Regions from separate parts of the Methylophaga sp. SB9B genome, predicted to be linked through region 2. Evidence: riboswitches for the same ligand, from Rfam matches in the RefSeq annotation. Region 2 holds a riboswitch; the other holds the start of a gene.
What was found. A riboswitch is a leader RNA that binds a small molecule or an ion and turns the genes downstream of it on or off. The one in region 2 is predicted to bind thiamine pyrophosphate.
Positions count from the first base shown of each region.

Region 1: it holds a riboswitch for thiamine pyrophosphate, as region 2 does, so the genes downstream of both, E8Q33_RS01990 (TonB-dependent receptor) here and thiC (phosphomethylpyrimidine synthase ThiC) in region 2, are expected to answer to the same signal.

Region 1 is NZ_SSXS01000001.1:396,228-400,184, reverse strand. It holds gene pnuC (nicotinamide riboside transporter PnuC) at 1-51, opposite strand, end outside; gene E8Q33_RS01995 (YkoF family thiamine/hydroxymethylpyrimidine-binding protein) at 51-308, opposite strand; gene E8Q33_RS01990 (TonB-dependent receptor) at 349-2,463, opposite strand; TPP riboswitch at 2,525-2,630, opposite strand; gene E8Q33_RS01985 (SRPBCC family protein) at 2,742-3,311, opposite strand; partial or broken gene E8Q33_RS01980 (CysB family HTH-type transcriptional regulator) at 3,399-3,957, opposite strand, start outside.
Region 2 is NZ_SSXS01000007.1:180,722-184,678, reverse strand. It holds gene E8Q33_RS09565 (nucleotidyltransferase family protein) at 1-89, opposite strand, end outside; gene E8Q33_RS16760 (YkgJ family cysteine cluster protein) at 146-559, opposite strand; gene E8Q33_RS09555 (hypothetical protein) at 996-1,637, opposite strand; gene E8Q33_RS09550 (Smr/MutS family protein) at 1,746-2,300, opposite strand; TPP riboswitch at 2,390-2,494, shown strand; gene thiC (phosphomethylpyrimidine synthase ThiC) at 2,601-3,957, shown strand, end outside.

The sequences.
Region 1 (3,957 bases), on a different contig from region 2:
CATGGATGCCAGTCCAGCTAGCGTAATATCCCACCAACCTGATTCAGACATCAGTCTTTGACTTGATGACGATCATTACCGATCAGTTTTAAGACAAAGACACTATGTGGTATTTGGGCAAACACGGCTTCAATTTCACTATCCATCGCATCCATCACATCCCGGTATTCACCAAAAATCTGGGTGCTCAATGTATTACGATGCACAATCAATTTTGAATTGTTTTCCAACTTGGCAATAAACGCCAGAATTGGTTCGACAAATTGTTCAGTCAGCGGATAAAGGCTGATATCTACAGAAATTCGCATAATGATTTCCTAGAAAGGGGCACTGCCGTGCTCCGTTAAATTAGTAGTCGTAAGAGATAGTCACACCGAAAGTACGTGGATCGGCATATTGAACATATCGTGTAGGTTGATACCCGATAGCAGGATCATTTTCGAAGAAAAATCCTCTGGTGTAGTAATCTTTATCAAATAAATTACGACTCCAGATATTCACACGCCAGTTTTGTTCCTGATATTGCAAGCTGGCATTAGTAATGGCATAAGAACCAGACTTTTCATTATGGCTATTTGAGAAATAAAACTCGTCTTTACCTTCAATATTAGCTCGGAAGGTCCAGTTTCTGTTCAGATAGTATTCTCCTCCCAAGCTAAATTGATACCTTGGAGCATGCGCTTGATCTCGGCCAGTGATATCAAGTCCATCGCGTGCATCGAATCGGTCAAACTCGGTATGTAACAAACCAACCGTTGCAAATGTGCGCCACTGATTATTAATCAACCAATCGATATCGAACTCTATTCCGGCATTGGTGCCGCGAGCTGCATTTTGTTGATAATCAATAAAAGACTGTTCAACTTGTCTGGAATTTTTAACTTGCGCATCCTTACGAATGCCATAGAAGACAACAACATTAGTCGTTAAATCGCCATCAAGCCATAAAGATTTAGCGCCGACTTCAAGGTTCCAAAGATATTCGGTATCAAAATCACGGTATTGGGCTTCAACCCCATTACCGTTATTAACTCCCCCCGATTTATAACCGCGTGATAAAGAGGTAAATAACATATGGTGGTCGGTTAACTGATAATTTAATCCGAGCTTTCCACCGAAAAGCACTTCATTTGGGTCTTTGCTTAAACCCTCATTGTCACGATATTTTGCATCAAAATACTCAACACGGAGTCCGCTAATTAACGTTAACTTATCCGTTAAATATGTATCAAGTTGACCAAACAGTGCTGTGTTTTCTGTTTCATATCGGTTTACTAATGGAGTGTAAGGAGACTCAAAGTCTAATTTTTCATCTTGAGATAAATAATAAAGTCCAACAGTCCAGTCGCTAGAATCATTAAAAATTCTGCCATCCTCATTGGATAATGCACGTATTTCAAATGAATGGTTTTCGCGGGTACGATTAAATTCTTCAAAAGCGTTGAATGGGAAAAATATACATGCGTCTGGGTCGGTGTCATCGAGACATGATGGTGGGTTACGGTTAAATAAAGCATCATTTGCAGCTCTATTATTCCAATCTACATCGTAGCTATAGGTCAGATCTGATTTTGAATATGTTACTGCAGACTGTAACTGAACTTTGCTATTCGCCCGCCAATCACTCTTTAAGGCAAAAGCATTGGTCCGTTGCTTATCTTCTCCAGGTTCATCAGAAAGACTATTTCGGCTGTTATCAAGAGTAAAAGCATCGTAACCATTATCAATATTTAGATGCAGCAGATTCAGGTCAATGGTTAAATCATTATTCACTAACCATTTTAAATGGCTGCGAGCAGTAATCTCATCACGATTTTGCGTATTGTCACGACCCAGAAAGTCGTTATCCATAAACCCATCTGATTGATAAGTATGAACAGCAACCCGGCCTAGTAAGGTATCTTTAATTAATGGCCCACCAACGGCAACACCCACACTGCGCGTATTGTAATTTGCCAACGTGGATTCAAAGTTCATATCCAGTTCGTTGGTGGCCTGTTTGCTTTGCATATTGATTACGCCAGCAAGAGCATTGGTGCCATAACGGGTTCCCTGTGGACCTCGCAGCACTTCGACCTGTTCAATATCAAATAATGTTGCGGCACCACCAGTACGGCTGAAATCGATGCCATCAATAATTAAACCCACGGAAGGGTTTAATGGCGCAGCAAATTGACTACGTTCCCCAATACCCCTGATCTGAAAAAACTGACCACGTGAAGCGCCACTTGAGAGATTTACATTGGGTGCAAGATTCAACACATCTTCAAGATGCTGAGCACCGCGGGATTCAATGATTTCTTCATCAAATGTTGTCAGACTGACGGGAATATCCTGAGCTTCAGCCGGACGAAAGTCGGCACTTACTAGCATGGAAGGTAAATCAGTACTGGTGTTCTGAGCGACTGCGCAGGGCGAAAAAAGCGCGCTGGTAACTGCAATGGAAAGCAGGGTGGGTTTCATGACTATCCTTTTTAATTTCATAAAAAGGACAGGGGATCACGCCATTTGCATAGATCTAGCAAGAAGGTGTTGCCGCCTGTCCCTACGCCAGTATTACCTGGATCAGGTTCATCGGGTCTCCACCAACTGGTGAATCTCAGGCCTTTCGACCACCCCGAGGCTTGTATTAGCAAGTGGAGAAAATATACAGAAAAAAGTGATTTTTTCCCACCATTAAAATTTCGATAGCCATAAAAAAGGCGCCCTTAGGCGCCTTCAATGTTTGAGTCGGTTTTAACTTAGTTTTCGATTTTGGCTTTCAAAGTATCAAGGCCTGAACGGAAAATACCTTGAATAGCGTTGGTAGCCGTTTCATCATTCAACTCTTTAGGTTCATGATGATTACCGGTATAACCACGGAAAAATTTGGCTAACCAGGTAACTTTGGTTTGATCGCCTTCAGCTTCAACGGTTACCCATGCTTTATAACGACTGACTGGAACGGCAGGGATATCATGCATTTCACCTTCGATATCCACTTGACCCACAGAGCTCATGGAATCGATATCATATTGATAGCTCATTTTTTCCGCATCGAAACGCTTTAATGTTTCAGTGATGGTGGCATTGTTATCAAGTGTTAATGTGCGAGTTGCCCCAACTTCATTTCCACCTGATGCCTCGGTAGAAATGATGGCTGGATGCCATTTATGCAGACTATCGAAATCTTTGACCATGTTCCATACAGTTTCAGCATCGGCATTAATCAACACAGTTTCTTCGACTTGCAGACGTGAAGCACCATGAGCGAATACCAGTGCAGGTAACAGGAACAAGCCTGTAACCAGGCCTTTTAATACAGCTTTCATTATATTTCCTTCTTATATTTCATTTGGAATGCCAATAATTAGCCCGAATAAACTACCATCACATTCCGAAATGCTAAAGGGAAAAATTCACAATGCAATGGCGTTTTGGATAGTTGAGCGTTGTAAATGTGGGGCAAAAAACTCAATAAAAGCATAGCTATAGCCACGCAGATAGCTGCCTTTGCGGATTCCCATATGCGTTGTACTTGGTTTAAATAAACCACTGGCATCCATTGCCTGTAACGGAGCATCTTTGATTGGATCAAATGCCATGTTGGCGATAATGCCGATTCCAAGACCAAGTTCCACGTAGGTTTTAATTACATCTGCGTCGGTTGCTGTGAAAATTACATTAGGTTTTAAACCCTGTTCAATAAAGGATTGATCTTGTTGAGCGCGACCAGTAAACCCCATGACATAAGTGAGAATGGGATATTTCGAGATTGCCTCCAGAGTGAGTTTTTTTTCATTTAACAGCGGTGTCCGGGTGGCGCAATTACCGTGCGATTCCACTCGTAGCAGGCAAAATCGCCAAATTATCAAATTTGGACAATCCTTCAGTGGCGATAGCTAAATCCACTTTTCCGGTAGCGGCCATTTCTGCCACCTCGGGTGGTGTGCCTTGCACCATATTTAAATGCACATC
Region 2 (3,957 bases):
ACGCGGCTACCAAAGAACTGCACCTTTTCGATTTGAGGTTTCTTTGCAGCCCAACCATTGACTACTTTTGCAGTTTCTTCTAGTGTCAACTCAGTTCCTTTGAAGTCTAACGACCTAAGCGGCGAGCGCCGTTTTTTGGCGTCCGCTACCTTTGATTGTCACGGCTAAATACTTGACGTATATCGTAAAGTTCAAATGATTCACTCACCTGACGAATATGATCAAACGCTTCATTGATACTTGAAAACCTTAGAAGAGGAAACGTTTCATCCTTGCTAATTTTGGGGTTACACCAAGTATTTGTCTTTGTAAACACTACGTGCCTTCGACATACGAATGGCCTAGCCTCGTAAATTGAACAGTTTCCTTCTTTGAGAAATGGGCATGGAGAACCATGAAAATCCTCTTTAGGTAAGAACTCCTTCCTTCTCTTTTTCTTGGCATATTTTTCAATGTGAGCGATTTCGACCTCACTTACCGTTACTGAATAGTGGCAACAGTCCGAGCAGCCTTTTTTGCAAGGAGTGTATTTCGACGCATACCCATAAAGCTCATTCATGAACAAGTACAGAGATTCGAGCTTTTTGCTGGGGTTTGTTTTGGATTGTTCGATTTTGTCCGCAAATCGATCCTCTCGTTCGGAAAGTCGAGAGGGAATATTCTCTGTCAAGCGATCAAGATTATCTTGGGCTGACCGCCTTTCCTCATCTAGATGCATTTCTCAATCCTTTGCTTGTCTAACGTGTGGTTTGGTGGCGGAGGCTTTATTACGTCTCAATAAACGAAGCGAAAATTTCTCGTTAAACTCACGGAGCACTGGTGAAAACCAAAGCTTTATTTGGGTATGCTTTGCGAGGTTTTCTTTCCTAGCTTAAACGTTAATCCCGGGTAGTTTTCTCCTTCAAATGCTTGTAAGTCACCAATGGGGTTGAGTTCCATCGACTGTGTATGAATTCAATTCGTTTCTGACCTTTGTCCCCCTATGAAGCAGCTTGCTATTTTTTTATGGGGTTGAAACTTTCATAATACCGCTGAATCTCTTTTCGTATTTCTTGAACGGCTCCCTGAAGCTCAGTAATCCCCAAGCCATTCTTACTCATAATTGAAACTATGTCGTTATGTATAAAACTTTTATTTTCGTCAAAGTTGCTCCAGCGTTTTCCTTTAGTAAGATCTTCTTGATATTGTTCTATGACTGTAATGTATGCTTCTAAAGTTGAGTTCAAGCGATCATCTAAAAGAGTTACTATCTTCCTTCTGATTATTTCTGGGATAAATGGATCTGACTTTAGCCTTTCAACCATTGCAATCATCTCAATATGTTTCTTTGGAAGTGGAACACCATGAAACCCTTTTTCCTTGCTTAAAATTGCATGCTTATTTTCAAGCGCATATTTATGAATTTTCTCAAGGACTTCATTCAAAGTGTCATCTTTTGACCAATGATTCTCGGATGAGAAGTCAAACTCCTCCCAAAGTTCATCAGATAATAATGCTAATCGTTCCATTACCTTTTTTTGGTATTCGGTATTAACTGAGTTTAACAACCCATTTTTAGCTTTAACAAAAGTAAGAACTGCAACAACCGAGGCAGTGATATAAAAAATTATTTGAAAAATTTGTACTGCGATATCCATGCAGAACTCTCTCTAAAATTTAATAGTATGTTAATGATGTCTAAGGACTAACATACTATTAATAGGCCAATATCCTGAAATAAATGAATTAAAAAACCAGTAATAAACTTACTTTTCAAACTGCCTCTTCAACAAAACATACAAAGCCCCAGTCCCACCATCTTCAATCGTTGCACTACAAAATGCCAGTACGAAATTACTTTGTCTGAGCCAGTGATTGAGTTTGCTTTTTAAAACTGGTTTGTTATCACGTGAACCCCAGCCTTTGCCGTGAATAATTCGCACGCAGCGAATCTTTTCTTGCTGACATTGTTCAAGAAAGTGGGAGAGGGTGGGTTCGGCTTTGGCGAGGGTGAGGCCATGTAAATCGAGTTCGGCTTCGAGATGTACTCTGCCATTTTTGAGTTTGGCGAATTGGCGGTTTTGAATTCCGTCACCCCTGTATTCCAGATATTCTTCATTACCCACTGTTTCGGGGGCGAATAGGCTGGAAAACTCGCTGGTGTCATGGGTGAGTTCAGCTGCGGAGGGTTTTCTGACCTTTGGCGGCGGTGGTGGTTTTCGATGCACCAGGCGGTCGTGTTTGATCGGCTCGGCGTCGCTCATTTCATTGCGAAACAAGGAAAACTCGTCGTCATCATTTTTATTTTTGTTATCTGCCATGGCCGATGTTGCCTGATTTGATGCCGTTTGATGTGACCCATTGTGCCAGATGATGCTTGTGTAAAAAATCATTTTTAGTTTAGGATGATTTCCACTTGTCGGGGTGCCACTCTGATTTTTCAGAAATGGCTGAGATGAAACCCGTTGAACCTGAAGAGGCTAGAACCTCCGTAGGAAACAAGCCGGAATGCCGGTACGTCTGATTGTCTGACTGTAGCCGCCGTGTATCTCCATCACCTTGTTCGCGTAAGCGCAACGTCTTCATTTCCCCGACTTTTTTATTCAAAAAGGGGAAATCAGATGTCAGCAGCCAATCCAAAAGTTATTGATATTAAAGACCGTAGTGGCATTACTACTCAGCCATTACCGGGTTCTGAAAAAATCTATATTACCGGCAGTCGTGATGATATCCGGGTGCCATTTCGTCAAATTTCTCTCACTGATACACCGAACCGTGATCCCAATTTGCCGGGTGAGCCGAATGCGCCGGTGATGGTATACGACACTTCTGGTATTTATACCGATCCCACTGAAACAATCGATCTGGAAAAAGGCTTAACGCCGATTCGTCAGCAATGGATTGAGGAACGCGACGATACCGAAGTATTACCGGCGTTCAGTTCCAACTTTACCCGTGATCAGGATGGTCTGGAATTTGATATTCCGCTGTTCACCAATCGTCGTCTGCCACGCAAAGCCAAACCGGGTAAAAACGTCAGCCAGATGCACTATGCGCGTCAAGGATTGATTACCCCAGAAATGGAATATATCGCTATTCGTGAAAGCATGGGCCGTGCAGCGTTGCAGGCAAAAGGCGAGTTGCCAGCCGATAAACCCAATCACATCACCCCGGAATTTGTCCGTAAAGAAGTCGCTGAAGGTCGGGCGATTATTCCAGCCAATATCAATCACCCTGAAGCTGAGCCGATGATTATCGGTCGTAATTTTCTGGTGAAAATCAATGCCAATATCGGTAACTCTGCCACCACATCATCGATTGAAGAAGAAGTCGAAAAAATGGTCTGGAGCACTCGTTGGGGTGGCGACACGGTAATGGATTTGTCGACTGGTAAACATATTCACCAGACACGTGAATGGATTATCCGTAACTCACCCGTGCCAATCGGTACCGTGCCGTTGTATCAGGCATTGGAAAAAGTAAATGGCATTGCCGAAGATCTGACCTGGGAAGTCTTTCGCGACACGTTAATTGAACAGGCTGAGCAGGGCGTCAGTTACTTTACGATTCATGCCGGTATTCGTCTGGCGCATATTCCACTGACGGTAAACCGCACCACCGGTATTGTCTCGCGTGGCGGTTCGATTATGGCGGCCTGGTGTCTGGCACATCATGAAGAAAGCTTTTTGTACACGCACTTTGAAGATATCTGCGAAATCATGAAAGCCTACGATGTGTCGTTCTCGCTGGGTGATGGTTTACGTCCGGGTTCACAGGCGGATGCCAATGATGAAGCGCAGTTTGCTGAACTGCGTACTTTGGGTGAATTAACCCATATTGCCTGGAAACATGATGTGCAGGTAATGATTGAAGGGCCGGGTCATGTGCCAATGCACAAGATCAAGGAAAACATGGATCTACAATTGGAAGTCTGCCACGAAGCACCTTTCTACACCTTAGGGCCTTTGGTCACTGATA